DNA from 3 places in the Plantibacter sp. CFBP 8775 genome. Region 3 is predicted to be linked to each of the others. Evidence: predicted binding sites of a transcription regulator. Region 3 holds the regulator's gene; each other region holds the start of a gene.
What was found. The regulator LexA, encoded in region 3, represses DNA repair genes until DNA is damaged. The targets are predictions, from matches to a motif close to TCGAACANNTGTTCGA.
Positions count from the first base shown of each region.

Region 1: a site for LexA is predicted at 2,262-2,277, ahead of IFR14_RS10550 (tyramine oxidase subunit B). Genes of this name have one in related genera too.
Region 2: a site for LexA is predicted at 5,097-5,112, ahead of IFR14_RS05615 (Rv2578c family radical SAM protein). Genes of this name have one in related genera too.

Region 1 is NZ_JACYNV010000001.1:2,223,442-2,230,418, reverse strand. It holds gene IFR14_RS10555 (ammonium transporter) at 1-954, opposite strand, end outside; gene IFR14_RS10550 (tyramine oxidase subunit B) at 1,048-2,202, opposite strand; gene IFR14_RS10545 (LysR family transcriptional regulator) at 2,352-3,257, shown strand; gene IFR14_RS10540 (SDR family NAD(P)-dependent oxidoreductase) at 3,362-4,123, shown strand; gene IFR14_RS10535 (GNAT family N-acetyltransferase) at 4,221-5,165, shown strand; gene IFR14_RS10530 (hypothetical protein) at 5,415-5,747, shown strand; gene adhP (alcohol dehydrogenase AdhP) at 5,942-6,952, shown strand; gene IFR14_RS10520 (hypothetical protein) at 6,969-6,977, shown strand, end outside.
Region 2 is NZ_JACYNV010000001.1:1,168,231-1,175,207, reverse strand. It holds gene IFR14_RS05645 (pirin family protein) at 110-1,060, shown strand; gene IFR14_RS05640 (ECF transporter S component) at 1,174-1,755, shown strand; gene IFR14_RS05635 (ATP-binding cassette domain-containing protein) at 1,756-3,504, shown strand; gene IFR14_RS05630 (energy-coupling factor transporter transmembrane component T) at 3,501-4,307, shown strand; gene IFR14_RS05625 (hypothetical protein) at 4,379-4,564, opposite strand; gene IFR14_RS05620 (hypothetical protein) at 4,561-5,013, opposite strand; gene IFR14_RS05615 (Rv2578c family radical SAM protein) at 5,121-6,212, shown strand; gene IFR14_RS05610 (GNAT family acetyltransferase) at 6,281-6,703, opposite strand; gene IFR14_RS05605 (carboxylesterase/lipase family protein) at 6,803-6,977, shown strand, end outside.
Region 3 is NZ_JACYNV010000002.1:32,159-39,135, forward strand. It holds gene IFR14_RS12780 (histidinol-phosphate transaminase) at 1-758, opposite strand, end outside; gene IFR14_RS12785 (amino acid permease) at 790-2,250, opposite strand; gene IFR14_RS12790 (LysM peptidoglycan-binding domain-containing protein) at 2,340-2,732, opposite strand; gene lexA (transcriptional repressor LexA) at 3,004-3,702, shown strand; gene metE (5-methyltetrahydropteroyltriglutamate--homocysteine S-methyltransferase) at 3,787-6,114, opposite strand; gene IFR14_RS12805 (methylenetetrahydrofolate reductase) at 6,111-6,977, opposite strand, start outside.

The sequences.
Region 1 (6,977 bases), on a different contig from region 3:
GTCGAGGGAGTCATCGAACCCGAGCCGGAACTTCCACTCGATGGCGAGGCAGCAGACGACGCCCGCGATGGCCCCGATGATGATCGCACCGATGGGCGAGACGGCGCCGCAGGCGGGGGTGATCGCCACGAGGGCGGCGATGATCCCCGATGCGCTGCCGAGGCTCGTGACCGCTCCGTGGCGGAGTCGATCGACGATGGACCAGCCGATGAGCCCGGCACAGGCGGCGACGGTGGTGTTGAGGAACACGACGCTCGCCGCATTACCGGCTGCGAGCGCTGAACCGGCGTTGAAGCCGTACCAACCGATCCAGAGCAACCCGGCGCCGACGAGGACGAGCGGGCGGTTGTGGGGACGGAGCTTGCCGCCCCAGTCCTTGCTCTTCCCGAGCACGAGGGCCAGTGCGAGCGCCGCGACGCCGGCGTTCATGTGCACGGCCGTCCCGCCCGCGAAGTCGACGGCACCGAGGGTGTTCGCGATCCATCCACCGGTCGCCGTGTCGTTCGAGAAGGCGAACACCCAGTGCGCGACCGGGAAGTACACGAGCGTCGCCCAGAGCCCGGCGAACAACAACCACGCGCCGTACTTCATGCGACCGGCGGCGGCACCGGCGACGAGCGCCGTCGTCACTCCGGCGAACAGCAGTTGGAACGCCGCGAAGAGTGCGAGGGGAATGCCGGCATCGGGGTCGTCGACGAGTGCCTGGTCGAGCCCTGCGAACTCGAACGGGTTCCCGATGAGTCCGAGCCCGCCGACGGAGTCACCGAAGACGAGCGAGTACCCGAAGGCCACCCAGAGCAGCGCGACGAGGCTGGCCCCGCCGAAGCACATGATCATCATGTTGAGGATGCGGCGGGACGAGACCATCCCGCCGTAGAACAGAGCCAGGGCCGGGATCATGAGGGCGACGAGCGCCGAGCTCGTCAGGATCCAGGCGACGTTTCCAGCGTCCACAAATCACTCCATCGTTCGAGGTGCACAGCGGCCGGACGGCCGCGGCGTCGGGTTCGGGTGGAACAGGTGTCGGTGCTCGGTGCCGGTCGGCGGTCAGGCCAGGTCTGGGGCTTCCCAGAGGTTGAGCTTCGTGCCGATCCCCTGCTCGACGGCGTTCTCGTAGATCGTCTTCGCCCAGGCGACGTCCTCGACGCCCATCCCACCGACGCTGAAGAGCACCGGCTGCTCGGGGAACTCGCGCCCGACGGCGCTCCCGTCGAAGACGTCTCCGATGTTGACCACGCGGGACTCGTCGAGTTCGCCGGTCCCGATGAGGTCCTGCCAGTAGAGGCCGATCATCCCGAACGCGGTCTCGTGTGACGGCGCCGGGTACTCCTCGGCCCACGCCTCGTAGATCTTCTTCGCGTCGGCGATGAGGCGGGCCTTGCCGGAGAGGGTGTACTCCTTGTCCATGCGCAGGTTCGCGGGCAGGCTCAGGAAGGCGCCCGGCTTGATCCAGTCGCCGTCGATGAACGGGTAGTTCTCCGAGCCGACCAGGCCGGTGACGGCTTCGGAGACGATGTCCGAGTCACGCACGGCGGCCTCGACCGTCTCGGCGATCTCGATCGTCGTGAACTGCGGGTAGTGCTCGCGGACGTAGTCGGCGAACGCCTCGGACGTCGACCGTCGGCGCCCGTGGATGCGGATGGTGTCGAGCGAGGGACGGGCGGTGGTCATGGCGTGCAGGGCGCTCTTGTTCATGGCGCCGGGCCCGATGATGCCGAGCGACTTGGCGTCCACCGGCGCCAGGAGCTTCGCGGCGGCTCCCGGCACGGCAGCGGTGCGGTAGGCGCTCTCGAGGTTGCCGGACATGATCGCGTAGGGCGCACCGGTGTCCTTGTCGTTGAGCACGATGAGGTGGATGGAGCGCGGGAGGCCTCGCTCGCGGTTGTCGACGTTCGAGCCGTACCACTTGACGCCGGCGGTGTCGAAGCGTCCGCCGAGGTAGGCGGGCATCGCCATGAACCGACGGTCGGCGGCGTCCAGCGGCATGCCGGGGAACGGTGAAGTGGCGGGGAACCCGATCGGTGCTCCGTGCGAGTTGGCGGTCGGGCCGGCCATCCGGTAGTCACCCTTCGCGACGAGCACCAACACCTCCTCCATGACCTCCATGCAGTGGGCCATGTCCTTCATGCCGGCGGCGATGACCTCCGGTTCGCTCAGGTAGAGCATGTCGATCCGGGTGTTCGGGGAAGCGTCTGCGGTCACGGGTGGTCCTCCAGGTCGGGGTGTGTGGTCCTCAGCGAACACGGTCGCGATCGTCCTGGTCAAATACCGATTCGAACCTCGATTGAGAGCGTTTCGCTCGCAATCTGGACGAAACAGCGCGGTAATACGAGGGTCGTATCGTCGATGGGATGGAGCTCCGCCAGCTGCGCTACTTCCTCGCCGTCGCCGAGGAGCTCCACTTCGGGCGCGCCGCTCGACGGCTGCACATGTCGCAGCCACCGCTGAGCGTCCAGGTCGCACGGCTCGAGCAGGAGGTCGGCACCGCACTGTTCGACCGTTCGACGAGGCGGGTGGCGCTGACCCCCGCTGGACGACATCTCCAGGCGCGGGCGAGACACATCGTCGAGGAGCTCGACACGGTCCGGGGTGAGATGCGCGACTTCGTCGACGGTCTCGCCGGGGAGCTCACCGCGGGGTTCGTGAGTTCGGCCAACTACACGGTCCTCCCCGGTGTCGTGCAGCTGTTCCGGGCGAGCCGCCCCGGGGTGACGCTACGCCTGGTGCCGTTGACCTCAGGAGAACAGTTCGACCGGCTCCGCGACGGCACGCTCGACGTCGGGATCGTCCGTGACGAGGTCCCGCAGACGCCATCCGACAGCTCTCCAGCGCTCACCACGGAGGTCGTCTTCGAGGAGCGTCTCGTGGCGTGCCTCCCGGTCGGTCATGCACTGGCGGGCCGACCCAAGGTCACCGCGGAGGAGCTCATGGACGTCCCGATGATCTCCTACCCGCGGGCGCTCATGCCAGGATTCGTGGACCGCGTCGCGGAGGTCCTCGGCACGTCGAGTCGGACGCAGGTGGTCGAGGAGGTCGTCCATCAGGAGACCGCACTCGGGTTCGTCGCGGCCGGCGTGGGTACGACGATCCTGCCCGAGTCGGTGCGGCAGCTGGTGCCGCCGTCGATCGTCGTCGTGCCGCTCGCCGGGTCGCCGACGACACGCCTGCTGGCCGCTCGTCAGGAACGGGCGGACGACAGCCCGGTCCACGAAGCGTTCATCGCGTGTCTCCACGACGCGGCCGCACAAATCGGGTGAGGGGCGGCTCGAAGGCCGCCTGGACGCGACGGGTATCCTCGGAAAGGCCAGGCTCGGCGAGGCCGGGAACCCGGTCGGCAGCTCACCACCAGGAGAGGAACAGCATGACGTCTCTCGCGTTCGCAGGACAACGGGTCGCATTGGTGACCGGTGCTTCCAGAGGCCTCGGCGCGGGGATCGCCCGGCGACTCGGGGCCGAGGGGTACTTCGTCGCCGTGAACTTCCGCTCTGGGGCGGACCAGGCTGCGGAGGTCGTCGAGTCCATCCGTCAGGCCGGCGGTGCCGCCGAAGCGTTCAGCGCGGACGTGACGGACGAGGAAGCCGTCGCCTCACTCGTCGAACGCGTCACGGGAACCGCGGGTCCGATCGCGGTCCTGGTCGCCAACGCCACCGGGCCGCAACCGGCGGTGGCGATCGACGACCTCGACTGGGACGACCACCTCGCCCAGTTGGACTTCTTCGTGAAGAGCCCGACGCTGCTGGTGCGGGCGGCTGTCCCACACATGCGCGAGCACCGATACGGCCGGATCATCCAGATCGGCTCCGATATGTTCGAGCGGGCCCTGCCGGGGATGTCCGCCTACGTCGCGGCGAAGGGGGCGCAGCTCGGCCTCACCCGCTCATGGGCTCGGGAGCTCGGACCGTCCGGGATCACCGTGAACCTGGTTGCACCCGGGTGGATCCCCGTCGAGCGCCACGCCGATGCCTCGCCGCAGGAGATCGCCGCCTACCTGGCCGAGGTGCCGATGGGGCGGATGGGCACCATCGACGACATCGCGGAGACCGTCGCCTTCCTCGCCTCGGACCGGGCCGGCTTCATCACCGGGCAGCGGATCACCGTCAACGGCGGCCACACCATCGACTAGGCCGGGGCCTCCGCCGTGCGCTCCACCGCCTACGACGCCGCTCCGGTGTTCAGGCAGAACCTGGACAAACGAGTCGACCCTGTCCAAGCTGGAACCGATGACCGACACCCGCGACGACTTCACCATCCGACGAGCCGCCCTGGACGACGTCCCCCTCCTGCAAGCGTGGAGCTGCGACGAACCCGTCGCCTGGATTGACTCGGAACGACTCACCGCCGAACTCGCGAGTCGGAACTATCGGCCGGAATGGTCGTGGATCGCCGAGCAGGACGGTCGCCCGGTGGCACGAGCACTCTGGTGGGGCAAGGCGGATGCCAACCGGCCCGCCACGCTCGACTGCCTCACCAGCACGGTCGAAGTCGCGGAGCCCGAACGTGTCGGTGCCGCGCTCATCCGTGCCGGACTAGACGCCTTCGGCGCGGGACCCGCACTGGAGTTCAACGTCGACGTCTCCCCTGCGTGGGCAGATGACGCTGCGAGTGTGGAGGCGGTGCGGTGGCGCCATGAGGCTGCACGCGCGGGCGGGTTCTCGCGCACGACCGAGCGGGTCAGTTTCGCGAGGTCCAGCTCCGATCCCGTGCCGGCACGATCGCAGCGGCTCCGTTTCGTCGCCGCCCCGGACGACACGTTCCACGAGCTGTTCGCCCTGGTCGCGACCGGCACGCTCGATGCGCACACGCAGGACATGGTCGCGCGCGAAGGACTCGAGGCGCTCGCGGACGACGACCTGGCGTTCTACCGTTCGCTCCCCGGCGAACGGGACGCCTGGCGGGTCGCAGAGCTGCTCGACGGGACGATGGTCGGGTTCATCATCCCGACGAGGACGGCGTACGACGCGAGCATCAGCTATCTGGGCGTGTTGCCCGAGCACCGCGGACACGGGTACGTGCACGACCTCCTGGCGGAGATGGTCCACGTGCACCACGGGTCGGGGCAGGACCGGATCGTCGGCACCACGGATGCCGCGAACACTCCGATGCGCGGCGCCTTCGATCGGGCCGGTTTCTCGGTCACGCGCGTTCGGATCGTGCACGAGCAGTAGGTTCAGCGAGACCTTGTCCGGCTCGCGCGCGACCGCTCCCGAGCATCAGGTCTGGCTGCTCCCGGCTAGCCCATGCGGGAGGACCAACGGCTGTCGCGGAGCCTTCGACCGCTAGCCTTGCGTCATGCAACGCAGGGGTGTGGGCGCATGACGATCGATGATCTTCTCGCGGAATCAGACGACGGATGGTCTCGTAAACCACGGACCGTGCGTCAGGTGCTGGGAACGCTCGGGGTAGCCGTCGGTTGTATGTCCGGCTTCATCGTCCTCGTCGTCGCGCTACTGGGGTCGTTTCAGGGCAGCTACAGCTCGTTCCTCGAAGGCGACGTGTCCGTCTGCGGCTACGCAGGCGTGGATTCGGTCTGCCAGCAGGAGCTGCGGGAGCAGGTGCGCACCACGATGCACATTCCACTCGCCGAGGACGTCCGCGTCGAGAAACTCCGTCGCTACGGGTTCCCTGATCCGATCTACCAGGCTCAGCTGTCGTACCCGAGCGCCGCCGATGCGAGCGCCGCCGGCCACACTGTGCTGGAGGTGAGAGCGAGCGGCGCAGCAGTCGTCACCGTGAAGGTGAACGGGTGACTCGCATTTCGTCGTCGCTCTGACGAGGATCATCCGGGCCGAGCAACCGTTCCAGGTGCGCGGCATGCGCAATGGGACCACGTCGAGCATCGGACGCTGACGGCGGCAGGACGTTCGGCCCGGCCGCTCCAGGTCGGACGGTGGAGAGTGCAGGGAGAGGACGGGCGATCCGTCCTCACCACGGAGGAGTTCCCATGCACGCAGCAGTCGTCACGTCGTTCACCGAGCCGCTGGAGATCCAGGAGCGGGACGTCCCCAGTCCGGGGCCGGGCCAGGTGCTGATCCGCCTCGAGACGTGCGGGCTCTGCCACACCGACATCCACGCGGCTCACGGCGACTGGCCGGTCAAACCCCAGCCCCCGTTCGTGCCCGGACATGAAGGTGTCGGCATCGTGGAGGAGCTCGGATCCGGGGTGGCCGACCGGTCCGTCGGCGAACGGGTCGCGATCCCCTGGCTGGGATACGCCTGCGGAGAGTGCCGCTTCTGCATCGACGGCCGCGAGACCCTCTGTGAACAGCAGCAGAACAGTGGCTACTCGATCGACGGCGCCTTCGCTGAATACGCTGTGGCGAGCGCGCGGTTCGTCGTGCCGGTTCCGAGCGGGCTGAGCGCGCTTGACGCCGCCCCGCTGAGTTGTGCCGGTGTGACGACCTACAAGGCGATCAAGGTCGCGAAGGTGCAACCGACCGAACACGTCGCGATCTTCGGGATCGGCGGACTCGGTCACCTCGCGGTGCAGTATGCACGGATCGTCGGTGGATCGGTGATCGCCGTCGACATCGAGGACGAGAAGCTCGACCTCGCGAAGGAACTCGGCGCGGAGCACGTCGTGAACGCGGCCAAGGTCGACCCGGTCGCGGCGATCCAGGCAGTGGGAGGCGCGGACGTCGCCGTGGTCCTCGCAGCCTCCCCACGCGTCTTCGAACAGGCCTTCGCCTCCTTGAATCGCGGCGGTCGGCTCATCTGCGTCGCACTCCCCGCCGACCAGGACATGCACGTCTCGATCTTCGAGACGGTGCTGAAGGGCATCTCGATCATCGGGTCGATTGTCGGCACGAGGCAGGACCTCGCGGAGGTCTTCGCCCTGCACGCCGCCGGGCACACGAGGATCATCGCGGAGACTCGGAGACTCGACCAGATCAACGACGCGATGGCCGAGGTGCTCTCCGGCAAGGTCCTCGCAAGACTCGTCGTCGAGTACTGAACCGGCGGCGATCCCGATGAACACG
Region 2 (6,977 bases), on a different contig from region 3:
AATCTCGGCAGCGGCGGAGCCGGACGGGCCCCGCGCCCAGTCAACCACGTCGGTGCGGGCCGAGGTCAGGCCGAGCGGGAGTAGCGTTGTCCGTGATAAGGAGGCGCTCATGACGAGACTCGACGCCGACCCGGTCCCCAGCGTCTGCCACGCACCTGACGGATCCGGGACGAGACTCCTCGAGGCCCGCGAGGTCCCCCTCGGCGGCGTCCGCGGCTTGAGCGTCCATCGCACCCTCCCGCAGCGCGAGCTGCCGATGATCGGCGCCTGGTGCTTCCTCGACCGCTTCGACGAGGACCGGTCGCTGATGCGCGTCCTGCCGCATCCGCACACCGGCTTGCAGACCGTGACCTGGCCGCTGGTCGGCGACATCCGCCACCGCGACAGCGTGGGCAGCGACGTGGTCGTCCGCCCGGGCGAGCTCAACCTCATGACGAGCGGTCGAGGCGTGTCGCACTCCGAGTTCTCGGTGGGCGAGGAGGCGGCCGCGATGCACGGCCTCCAGCTGTGGGTGGCGCTCCCGGAGACCGCCGCCTCGGTGCCGGCGGCGTTCGAGCAGCACACGGACCTGCCCGTCCACCGCGCTCCAGGCTTGGAGGCGACCGTCCTCGTCGGCACGCTGGGCGGCGTGACGTCGACCGCGACCGTCCACTCGCCCCTGCTCGGTGCCGATGTGACGCTCGAAGCCGACACCGTCGTCGAGGTGCCGGTGGATCCGTCCTTCGAGCACGGCGTCCTCGTGCTCGACGGGGCGCTCGAGGTCGGCGGCGTCGAACTCGGCTCCGGCCCGTTGCTCTACCTGGCGCCCGGGTGCGATCGACTCGAGCTCCGGAGCGCGACCGGTGCCCGCTTCGTACTCCTCGGAGGGACGCCGTTCCCGGAGGAGCTGGTCATGTGGTGGAACTTCGTCGGTCGCAGCCACGAGGACATCGAGTCCGCCCGGGAGGACTGGGAGGCGGGGTCGCCGCGCTTCGGGTCGGTCGCCGGCCACGGCACGGACCGCATCCCGGCGCCGCCCTTGCCGAACGTCCGTCTGACCCCGCGCCGACGCTCGATCTGATCGCCCGGACGAGGCGCTCGGGACCCCGTTCCGAGCGGTGTCCGTCGGCGTCTCGACGGGCTGATAAAGGATAGGCTGTCCTCAGGAGATCGGCTGCTCGTGAAGGTGGGCTCATGCAACGTCTGAGTACGCGACTGCTGCTGACCTGCGCCGCGATCGGCGTCGGGGGCGGCCTCGTCTTCGTCGTCTCCGGGTACGTCGGCGGCACGATCTCCGCGACCGCCCCCGTGCTCTACGGCCTCATCATCGGCGTCTACTTCCTGCCGGGCGTCGTCTCACAGGCGCTCCTCCGACGTGGTGGCGTGGCCCTCATGACCGGGCTCACCGCCGGGCTCGTCTCCGCGGCGTTCAGCCCGCAGTGGTTCTTCCGCTACTTCGGCACCGGACTCGCGATCGGGCTCCTGCAGGAGGTCCCCTTCGCCGTGTCGCGCTACCGCGTCTGGAAGGCCTGGGTGTTCTACCTGGCAGCCGGCATCGCGGGACTCGTCTTCGGCGGCTCCGTGCTCGTCGTCCTCGGGATCGAGCACTTCGCGCCCCTCGCCCAGACGGTTTACATCGCGCTCTTCGTCCTCAGCCCGATCGCCTTCACCGCGCTCGGAAGAGCGGTCGCAGCGGCGCTCGCGAGAGCCGGTGTGGGGCGGTCCATCGCGAAACCCCTGCAGCGCGACCGCGGCTCGGCCGGCACGCGGGCCTGAGTGGACCCCGTACCGCCGACGCAGCCCGCCACCGTCGTCCGGCGGGTGCGCATCCGTCACGACGAGCGCGAAGAGTGGACCCCGGACGACGTGTCGTTGCAGGTCACACCCGGTGAGGTGGTCCTCCTGCTCGGGCCGAGCGGCTCGGGGAAGTCGACGCTCGCCCTGGCCCTCAACGGCCTCGTCCCCCACGCCGTCCCGGCCGAGTTCGAGGGTGCTGTGATCACCGGCGGGCTCGACACGGCCACCTCCACGGTCGCGCAGTTGAGCGAGCACGTGGCGATGGTGTTCCAGGACCCCGACGCGCAGATCGTCACCGGAACGGTCCTCGACGAGGTGTGCTTCGGCCCGGAGAACCTCCTGCTCCCGGTCGAGGAGGTGCTGTCCCGCGCCGAACGCGCGCTCCGGCAGGTCGGGCTCTGGGAGCGCCGGGCCGAGAACCCCGACCGACTCTCAGGCGGAGGCCGACAGCGACTCGCGATCGCCTGCGCCCTGGCCATGGGGAGCGACCTCCTCGTCCTCGACGAGCCGACGGCGAACCTCGATCCGGCCGGGATCGAGGAGGTCTACGCAGCCCTCCGCTCACTCGTCTCCGGACCCGAGGGCACCGGGAAGCGGCACGCGATCCTGCTCGTCGAGCACAACCTCGACGCCGCCATCGACCTCGTCGACCGGGTCGTCGTGCTCGATCGCGACGGGCGGCTCGCCTTCGACGGCCCGACCCGCGACGTCCTGCTCGGCCACCTCGACGAGCTGCTCGCGATGGGCGTCTGGCTCCCGGTCGCGACGCTCGCGGCCCTGCGACTGCGGTCGGCCGGTGTCGCGTTGCCGGACCTCCCTCTGACACCTGCCGAGCTGACCGCCGCACTCGACGCGACCGCACTGCCGACGCTGCCGACAGCACCCGCCGCCCCGGCCACCGCCGAGTCGTCGGTGGCGGTCCGCGTCGACCGGCTCAGCGTCGAACGCGGTCGCGGCCGCCGGCGCACCCCGATCCTCCACGAGGTGAGCCTCGAGGTCGAGACAGGCGACTTCCTCGCGGTGATCGGGACGAACGGTGCCGGCAAGACGACCCTGCTCCAGGCGATCGCCGGGGTGGTCCGGCCTCCCCGCGGGCGCGTCGACGTCGGCGGAATCGACCCGGGGCGCAGCGACGTCCGGACGATCGCGGCGCACATCGGCTTCGTCTTCCAGAACCCCGAGCATCAGTTCATCACGCACACCGTCCACGACGAACTCGCGCACGGTCTGCGGATCCGGGGCGTCGACGACACCGAGATCGAGCGGCGCGTCGACGACCTGCTGCGGCGGTTCGGCCTGGCATCCGCCCGCGACGTGCATCCGTTCCTCCTCTCCGGCGGCCAGAAGCGCCGACTGTCCGTCGGGAGCGCCCTCATCGCCGGAGCTCCGGTGCTCGCGCTCGACGAACCGACCTTCGGTCAGGACCGGGCGCGGGCGAACGAGCTCCTGGACCTCCTCGCCGGACTCAACGCGCAGGGCACCACAGTCCTCGTCGTGACCCACGACCTCCAACTCGTCGCCGATCACGCGAGTCACGTCGCGGTGATGGCCGGCGGTCGCCTACTCGCCCACGACACGACCGCCGCGGTCCTCGGCGACGACGAGCTCCTGCACCGCGCGGGGCTCCGGCCACCACCGCTCGCCCAGGCGATGCGCTCGCTGGCGAACCACCCCGACTGGCGGCATCTGTCGAGACTCGACGACCTGCCCGGGGCGGCCGCCCGATGAGCGCCTCGACGATCGACCCGTACGCCTCGGGCACGGCACCGGCCGGTCGATTCCTGTACCGGTTGAACCCGCTCGCGAAGCTCGGTGCTCCGCTCCCGGTGATGATCCTGCTCGCGTTCACGAGAGATCCAGTGACGCCGGCGCTCTTCATCGCCCTCGCGGTCGTGGTCATCCTCGTCGGGGCCAGCCTCACGCGGACGGTCGCCCTCCTGCTCTTCGTGGCACTGCCGCTCATCGTCGCGATCATGTCGTTCAGCTTCGGCCTGTGGACCGACCCGAGCCGCGTCGACCAGTCCGTCCTGCTGTTCCAGGTCGGCGACTACCGATTCTTCCTCGGCGCGCTGCTCGTCGGCCTCGCAACGGCACTGCGACTCGCGGCCCTCCTCGTCCTCGCCTGCATCGGCGGCCTCACCTCGACCGGTCCGGAGTTCGTCCGCGCGATGATCCAGCAGCTGCACGTGCCCTACAGGATCGGGTACACGGCGCTCGCCGCCTACCGGTTCGTGCCGCGGTTCGGGCACGAACTGGAGGTGATCCGTTCCGCCCACCGGGTCCGCGGCATGGCCGAGGGTCGCGGACCGATCGCCGCCGTCCGCCGCGCCGGCGGCACCGTCGTGCCGCTGCTGGCCGGCGCCATCCGTCACGCGGAGCGGGTCGCGCTCGCCATGGACTCCCGCGCGTTCGGCGCCCATCCGCAGCGCACGGAGCGGACCCGCATCCCCTTCCGGACCCGCGACTGGTGCTTCATGGTCGCCTTCTGGCTCGTGAGCGCCGCCCTCCTGTGGCGGAGCCTCGCCGCCTGAGCCCATCGGACCGCTTGATGACGTCGCGCGACGGTGTGTGGCCCCAAACGCTGGGACCACACACCGAGAACCTACTTGGCTGAGTCTCCCGGCTTGGAAGGCAGACTGGCCGCGATGATCATGACGGCCATACTGAACGCGATCGCCAATTGACCGGATTGCAGGCCGAGGGGGTCGAGCAGGCCACCCACCACGACGTACGCAGCAAACAGCGCAGACACGAATGCGAGGAAGAAGCGCAGCTGACCGTTGGTCAAGAGGCCAATCCATAGAAGGTCGCTTCGAACGACGCCATAAAAACCGGCCCCATGATCACGCCGAGGGCGGCAACCGCCGTGGCCCTCGTCTGCCACTTCACTCCTTGGTACTGCGTGAGGGTTACGCCGGCGTAGTACACCCGTGCACCGGCGGTTCGACCTGCTTGATCGGCGGCCATTCCGGTCGCTAGGACGGCGCCCACGATCGCCAGTACAAGGGGCGCACCATGGGTTTCGATCGTGTCCGTGGAGAGATCGCTCGGCTCGGCTGCAGCGGCGGTCGAAACCGGACCTCCAGACGAAGACTCGCGTTCAGAGGCCGACGCTGGCCCCGTTTGCGCGAGAACGACGGACGCTGCTGTCAGCCCGACCAAGATGATCTTGAAAGCAGCTCGAGAGCGCACGGGTCGACGGTCGGTCTCGGACTGGATGGATGGATGAACAGCCATTGTTCACACCTCTCTCTATGTGTCTGGAATACTAAAACTTCAGACTCTGACAGTCAATGACGGATGCCAAATGACCGCCTCAATCGAATGTATGTTCTAATGGAGGCATGCGGTGGAGCGGACAGGAACTCGGGGTTGAGACGACGTCGGCGCTGCCGGGCCTCGCGAAGCTGAACAACCTCGTGCGCAGCGTCCAGACGCCCGAGTTCGCCGGGATCACCTTCCACGAGGTGCTCGCGAAGTCCGCACTCAACCGCGTGCCCGGCCAGTCCGTGATGCCGTTCGGATGGACCATCAACCCTTATCGGGGATGCTCGCATGCCTGCGTGTATTGCTTCGCCCGACCGACGCATTCGTACTTGGACCTCGATGCCGGGAAGGACTTCGACTCGCAGCTCATCGTCAAGGTGAACGTCGCCGAGGTCCTCGAGAAGGAGCTCGCGAAAGCGAGCTGGGGCAGGCACCCGGTGGCACTCGGCACGAACACCGACCCGTACCAGCGCGCCGAGGGCAAGTACCGGCTCATGCCGGGGATCATCAACGCCCTCGCCGACTCGGGGACCCCGTTCTCGATCCTGACGAAGGGCACGCTGCTCCGGCGCGACCTGCCGCTGCTCGCCGAGGTCGCTCAGCGGGTGCCGGTCGATCTCGCCATGTCGATCGCGATCTTCGACGACGAGCTGCAGCAGTCGATCGAGCCCGGCACCCCGACGGCGGCGGCCAGACTCGCGACCGTCCGCGCCGCTGCCGACCTCGGCTTCGATGTCGGGGTCTTCATGATGCCGATCCTCCCCTACCTGACCGACACCGTCGACCACCTCGACCTCGCACTGTCGCGCATCCGCGAGGCGGGCGCGAGCACCGTCCTCTTCTCGACCCTGTACGTGAAGGCCGGCGTGAAACCCTGGTTCATGCAGTGGCTGTCGCGGGAGCACCCCGAGCTCGTCGACCGCTACACCTCGATGTACGCCGACGGCGCCTACGCCCCGAAGGAGTACCGGAAGTGGCTGGCCGCGCGCATCCGCCCGATGATCCGCGAGCACGGGCTCGAGCGCGGCACCGAGGACCCCGCCACCGGGGGTGTCCGCTCGTCGGCGCTCGGCATGCTGCGCGACGGGTATGGCGAGCGGGCCGAACTGCGCAAACGCGTCCCCGAGTTCGTCACGACCGGCCTGCAGGTCCAGCCGACCCTGTTCTGACCCGTCCGTTCGCCCATTCTTGGGCGAACGAGACCTCCCTCGCCCAAGAATGGGCGAACGAACCGCGGTCAGGCGTCGGGGATGAGCCGCTTGCTGAGCAGCGCGACCTCGTCGGTGCCGTACCCGAGCGCCTCGTAGAACCCGATCACCCGGTCGTTGCCCGTCCGGACCATGAGGTTGATCTTCGGGCACCCGAGTCCGATGAGCAGGCGCTCGGCCTCGGCCATGAGCTCCCGACCGAGTCCACCGCCCTGCTGGGCCGGTGACACGGCCAGGTAGTGCACCCATCCGCGGTGGCCGTCGTACCCCACCATCGCCGTGCCGATGAGGGCGCCATCGGCATCCACCGCGACGAGGAACAGCTCGGGCTGCGTCGTCGACTTGCGCTCGATGTCCTTCGCCGGGTCGTTCCATGGTCGAGTGAGACCGACGATGCTCCACAGGGCGATGACGGCGTCGGTGTCGGCTGGGGTGAACGGACGGATCTGCATCGCTCCAGTCTTCCGCACCGGTCTCTCGTCCGATGCACAGGCTCGCGCGCGAACGCCGTCGATACAGTTGGTCACCCGAGCATCGACGAACGGACCCGAATGAGCATCGACCCTGGGCTGGAACCGGCCGACGACGAGACCCTGCCGAGCGGCGGGCCCTCGCCGGTCACCATCGAGACCGGCAGCGGCCCCGTCACCGGACTCCGCGCGGGCGGGGTCTCCCGGTTCCTCGGCATTCCGTACGCGGCGGCGCCGTTCGGCGACGACCGGTTCC
Region 3 (6,977 bases):
TGGTACGGGAGCCGGACGAGTCTCAGTGCGTCGACGACCGCAGGGTCGGCGGCGAGGTACCCGAGACGGACCCCGGCGAAGGCGAAGGCCTTGCTCATCGTCCTGGAGACGATCAGGCGCGGACGCCCCTCCAACAGCGTGAGCGCGCTCGCCTCGTCGTCAGGAGCGAACTCCGCATACGCTTCGTCGACGATCACCATGCCCCGCGACGCCTCGTACACCGCGGTGATGGTCTCGAGCGACAACGGTGTTCCGGTGGGGTTGTTGGGCGAGCAGAGGAACACGAGGTCGGGATCCGCCTCGGCCACCTGACGCGCGGCGGTCTCGGGCGAGAGCTCGAACTCGGCGTCGCGCGTCGCGGGGATCCACCTGGTGCCGACGCCGGCGGCCAGGAGCGGATACATCGAGTACGTCGGCGTGAACCCGAGGAGCGATCGCCCGGGACCACCGAAGGCCTGCAGGATGTGCTGCAGCACCTCGTTCGACCCGTTCCCCGCCCAGATCTGCTCCGGGGTCACCCCGCGACCCAGGTATCCCGCCAGCGCCTCCCGGAGTTCCGTGAACTCGCGATCGGGGTACCGGTTCACCGTGAGGACCGCGGAGGCGAGCGAGGCGACGATGTCGTGCGCGACCGCCTCGGGGATCGGGTGTGTGTTCTCGTTGACGTTGAGCGCCACCGGCACCAGGGCCTGGGGAGCGCCGTACGGGCGCTGTCCTCGGAGGTCGTCGCGGATGGGGAGGTCGTCGAGAGCGGTCACCTCACAATGCTAGCCACTCCGACCGGCGCGCTCACTCCGCCTGACGCTCCCGACGAAGGACCTCGTGCCGGGGGCTCGCCGGGTTCAACAGCGAGTGGCGTCGCCCGTAGGCGAAGTACACGATGAGACCGATCACGAGCCAGACCCCGAACCGCAGCCAGGTCTCCCAGTGCAACTGCAGGATCAGGAAGCCGGACGCCAGGACGCCGAACGCCGGGACGAACGGCATCAACGGCAACCGGAAGGAGCGGGGCTCGTCCGGCTTCGTGTACCGGAACACGATCACCGACACGCAGACCACGATGAAGGCGGCCAGGATGCCGATGTTCGTGAGGTCGGCGACCTGCTTGATCGGGAACACCCCGGCGAAGACGGCTGCCGCGCCGCCGGCGATCCAGGTCACCCGCTGCGGCACGCCTCGCCGGTCCGTGCGCGAGAACCACCGAGGAAGGAGACCGTCGCGACTCATCGAGAACCAGACGCGGGTGACGCCCAACAGGAACGTCAGCATCACGGTGAGGATCGACAGGACGGCGAACACGGAGATGATCGTCGCCACCACGGGCAGGCCGACGCTCTGGAACGCCGATGCGAACCCGGCGGTGGGGTCGATGTCGGTGTAGTTCTGCATGCCGGTCAGCACGAGGGTGGCCGCGACGTACAGGAGCATGGCGACGATGAGGGAGAGGATGATCGCCTTCGGCATGTGCTTCTTGCCGTCTTTCGCCTCCTCGGCCGCCGTACTCATCGCGTCGTATCCGAAGACCGCGAAGAAGACCGTCGCGGCACCGGCGAACACCGGCCCGAAACCGCTGGGGAGGAACGGATCGTAGTTCTCCCCGTCGATGTAGAAGACCCCGAGGCCGATGATGAACAGGATGAGCAGGACCTTGATGCCGACCGCGATGAGCTCGAATCGACCGAAGGCCTTCGTCCCGCGACTCAGGATGAAGGTCACGAAGAGACAGACGAAGATGGCGGGGAGATTGACGAGGCCGCCCTTCCCCTCGTCGGCGGTCGAGGTCATCCAGGCCGGCATGTGGATCCCGATGCCGGACAGGAAGGCGTCGAAGTAGCCGGAGATCCCGATCGCGACCACCGCGACGATCGCGATGTACTCGAGCAACAGGTCCCAGCCGATGAACCAGCCGATGATCTCGCCGAGCGCCACATACCCGTAGGTGTAGGCGGACCCGGCTCTCGGGATCATGCCGGCGAACTCCGCGTACGACAACGCCGCGGCCGCGGAGGCGAGACCCGCGATCAGGAACGAGAAGAGGACGGCTGGCCCGACAGCGGGCGAGGTCTCGCTCCCATGAGCGACGAGTCCGGCGAGGGAGAAGATCCCCACCCCGATGATGCCACCGACCCCGATGGCCGTGAGTTGCCAGAGCCCGAGGCTCTTGAACAGCTTCGAACCGGAGGTCTCATCCTCGATCTCCGCGATCGGCTTCTTCCGGAGCAGCGAGCGGCTCCGATCGTCTGTACTCATGCTTGCCTCCGACGATGCTGCGGGCGTCGTTGCACCGCGCCATCGACGATAGCTGAGAACCAGCGCGGAGTGACCCGCCGATTGTCGGCCTACTCGGCCGCGTACCGCTGCGGGATCGCCAGGCGCTGCCCGGGCTCGACACCGGCGGTGCTGAGCTGGTTGAGGTTCATGATCTCGGCGATGACGTCGCGCGGGTCGGCGTCGGGCGCGATGGACTCGGCCAGCTGCCAGAGCGACTCGCCCGGGTCGACCGTGATGTACGTGAACGTGGCTCCCGCCGCCGCTGTGTTGGCCGCGGCACCGCCTGCGGAGAGTCCGACGACCGCGACGCCGATGACCAGCGGGATGGCGGCGAGCGTGGTGAAGACGACGCGGCCGCGCTTCGTCAGGCGGAGTCGGCGTGTGGACGGTGCGTCTGACGCCGGTGTCTGCGCCGTCCGTGCGGGAAGCGCCCGGTGGGACCCGATCAGTGCTGCGCTCATGTCAACCCTCCAAGAGTGTGCTCATCATGTGATGAGGACTCGTACCCGACACTCGACCAGGAGTGCCGGATACGAACCTGTGTTCCGAATATATCTTCGATTGTTCGAATACTCAACCCTGTCTTCGTACCTGAGACGCGCGGGATCGGCGACACGCTCGAACAGATGTTTGTCTGGACGAGCTGGTGCGGATACAGTTTCGAGTGTTGGAAGCAGTACACCACCACCCACCGACATCGGTCACCGACAGCCGATCAGGGCAGGAGCGAAGATGGCAGCGAACACGGCGGGCGACGGAGCCCGGGAGCGCCAGATCGGCGGCACCCGGCGACGGAAGAGCCTGAGCGACAAGCAGCTGGCGATCCTCGACGTCATCCAGCGTTCGGTCTCACAGCGCGGATATCCGCCGAGCATGCGCGAGATCGGCGACGCCGTCGGGCTCGCCTCCCTGTCGAGTGTCACGCACCAACTCGGACAGCTCGAACTCAGCGGATACCTCCGACGCGATCCCAACCGTCCCCGCGCCATCGAGGTGCTCATCGACCTGCCGAGCGCCGTCGAGGGGAGCGATCCCGACTCCGCTCCCCCGGTCGGCGACGCCGCCATGGTCCCGCTCGTCGGTCGCATCGCCGCCGGCATCCCGATCACGGCCGAGCAGCAGGTCGAGGAGATCTTCCCCCTGCCGCGTCAGCTGGTCGGCAAGGGCAGTCTGTTCATGCTGAAGGTCGTCGGCGACTCGATGGTCGACGCCGCGATCTGCGACGGCGACTGGGTCGTCATCCGCGAGCAGAAGACCGCCGAGAACGGCGAGATCGTCGCGGCGATGCTCGACGAGGAGGCGACCGTGAAGGTGTTCCGCCAGCGCGACGGTCACACCTGGCTGCTCCCCCGGAACTCGGCCTTCGAACCGATCCTCGGCGACCACGCCGAGGTCCTCGGCAAGGTCGTCGCCGTGCTCCGGACGGTCTGACCGACCGGACCACTCCGCGACACCGACGAGGGCCGGGACGATCCGTGGATCGTCCCGGCCCTCGTCCGTACCGGACCGACGACGTCAGCCGGTCGCACCGACCCGTGCGCGGACCGCACGCGTGGCCTCGACGATGTTGGCGAGGGAGGCGACCGTCTCCTCGTACCCTCGCGTCTTGAGTCCGCAGTCCGGGTTCACCCAGACCTGTCGCTGCGGGATCCCCTCCAGCGCGATCTCGAGCAACGCGGTCACCTCCGCGACGCTCGGCACCCGAGGCGAGTGGATGTCGTAGACGCCCGGGCCGATGCCGTGGTCGAAACCACTCGCCCGGATGTCGGACACGACCTCCATCCGAGACCGTGCCGCCTCGATGCTCGTCACGTCGGCGTCCAGACGCCGGATCGCGTCGATCACCACCCCGAACTCGGAGTAGCAGAGGTGGGTGTGGATCTGCGTCTCGACGCGCACGCCCGCGGTCGCCAGCCGGAAGGAGCCCACCGACCAGTCGAGGTACCGCCCCTGGTCGGCCCGCCGGAGCGGCAGCAGCTCGCGGAGTGCGGGTTCGTCGACCTGGATGATGCGGATGCCGGCCCGCTCCAGGTCGGCGATCTCGTCACGCAGGGCGAGGGCGACCTGGTTCGCCGTCTCGGCGAGCGGTTGGTCGTCGCGCACGAACGACCAGGCGAGGATCGTCACCGGGCCCGTGAGCATGCCCTTCACCGGCTTGGTGGTCAACGACTGCGTGTAGGCCGACCACTCGACCGTGATCGGCGCCGGCCGCGAGACGTCACCCCACAGGATCGACGGACGGGTGCATCGCGAACCGTAGGACTGCACCCACCCGTGCTCCGTCACGGCGAACCCGTCGAGGTGCTCGGCGAAGTACTGGACCATGTCGTTGCGCTCGGGCTCACCGTGGACGACGACGTCGATGCCGAGGTCCTCCTGCAGCGCCACGACGCGCCCGATCTCCGCGCGCATCGTCGCGACGTAGGCCTCCTCGTCGAGCGTCCCGGCGACCCGCTGCGCACGGGCACGACGGATGTCGCCGGTCTGCGGGAAGGAGCCGATCGTCGTCGTCGGGAAGAACGGCAGGCCGAGCGCCTGCTCCTGCGCCGTGGCGCGCTCCTGGTAGTCGTCTCGGGTGAAGTCCTCTGGTGCGAGCGCTGCTGCCCGTGCGCGGATGGCGGCATCGACGACCCCGGGCGCGGCCAGCCGATCGTCGAGCGCGGCCGACGCTGCGGTGAGCTCGGCCGCGATGGACGCACGCCCTTGGGTGAGACCGCGTGCGAGGACCGCGATCTGATCCACCTTCTGGTCGGCGAATGCGAGCCAGCTCCGGAGACGGGGGTCGAGCTTCGTCTCCACCGACACGTCGTGCGGGACGTGCAGGAGCGACGTCGAGGTGGACACCGCGAGCTGAGGGAAGCGCTCCGCCGCGCTCGCGAGCAGGTCGGCCGCGGCCACGAGGTCGCCGCGCCACACGTTGTGGCCGTCGATCACTCCCGCGACGACGGTCTTCGTGGCGAGTCCGGGAGACGAGTCCGGCAGGCCTCCTCGGACGAGGTCGACACCGACAGCCTCGACCCCCGAGTCGGCCAGCACCGGGAGGGCGTCGCCCAAGGCGCCGTAGGGAGCCGCGACGAAGATCGACGGACGGTCGGACACGGCGGACAGGACGGCCGTCGATCGTTCGAGCGCCGCGAGGACCGTCGACCTCGGCACGTCGAACGTCTCCGAAACGAGTGCGGGTTCGTCGAGCTGCACCCAGGGCGCGCCGGCAGCGGCGAGGCGCTGGAGGAGTTCCGCGTAGACGGGCAGCAACGCCTCCAGTCGATCGATCGGGGCGAATCCCGCTGAGGCCCCCTCGGCCGCCTTGGACAGCAGCAGGAACGTCACGGGGCCCACGATGACCGGCCGCGTCACGTACCCCTCGGCGAGGCCCTCGCGGAACTGCTCGACCACTCGGTCGTCGGAGAGCGCGAACGGCGTCGACTCGCCGATCTCCGGGACGAGGTAGTGGTAGTTCGAGTCGAACCACTTCGTCATCTCGAGCGGGGCGAGGTCGCCGGCGCCACGAGCGATCGTGAACGCCCCGGCGAGGTCGACCCGACCGTCGGCCCCGACGAGCGACGAGAAGCGCTCCGGGACGGCGCCGACGGTGAGCGCGGCATCCAGGACCTGGTCGTAGAACGAGAAGCTCTCGGGGATCGCGGCGTTCGTCGGGTCGAGGCCGAGCCCCGCGAGGCGGGCACGCGTGGCGGCGCGCAGCTCGGAGGCCGTCCGCTCGAGCGCTTCGGCGTCGATCCGGCCGGCCCAGAAGGACTCGACGGCGCGCTTCAGCTCCCGGTTCGGCCCGATGCGCGGGTAGCCGAGGATGGTGCCGACGGGGAATGCGGAGGTGGGGTTCATCGTGCGTCCTTGCTGGTGAGTGGATCGGGGATGGGATGACGGACCGGTCGGTCGCCTTGCACGGGGATGCCGGCACGGTGCAACACGTCGAGCACCGTCCGATGCTGGTTGAAGGCGTAGAGGTGGACGCCCGGCGCGCCGCCCGCGACGACGTCGCGGATGAGTCGGGCGGAGTAGTCGATGCCGATGTCGATCCGTCCCGCTTCATCCGGCTCGACCTCGAGCGCGATGGCCAGGTCGCTCGGGAGCGCCTCGCCACTCAGCTCGAGCACCCGACGCAACCGCGCCGGACTCGTGATGGGCATCACGCCCGGCAGGATGGGCATGGTGACGCCGTGACGTCTCGCACGTTCGGCGAAGGCGAGGTAGTCGTCGGCATGGAAGAAGAGCTGGGTGATGGCGAGCGTCGCCCCCGCCGCCTGCTTGGCCAACAGGGTGTCGAGGTCCTGCGTCGTCGACCGTGAGCGCGGGTGACCGTTGGGGAACGCGGCGACCGCGATCCGCGGCCGATGGCGTCGCCCGAGCTGCACCGCGCCCGGCAGACCGACCAGCGACCCCTCGGCGTAGGGCTCGTGCTCGGCACTGACCCGGCCGATGAGCTGCACGAGTTCCGCGGCACTCCCCAGATCACCGAGGAAGGCGTCCCCCTCGACGGCTCCGGCGGGCGGGTCGCCGCGAAGGGCGAGGAAACTGTGCACCCCGGCATCGAGGAAGTCCTTGATGAGTCGGCTGGCTTGCGCGTGCGTCGAGCCGACGCACGTGAGATGGGCCATCGGGTCCACCGAGGTCGACGTCCGGATGCTCCGCAGCACGTCCAGGCTCGCCGTTCGCGAGGAACCACCGGCGCCGAAGGTGACCGAGAT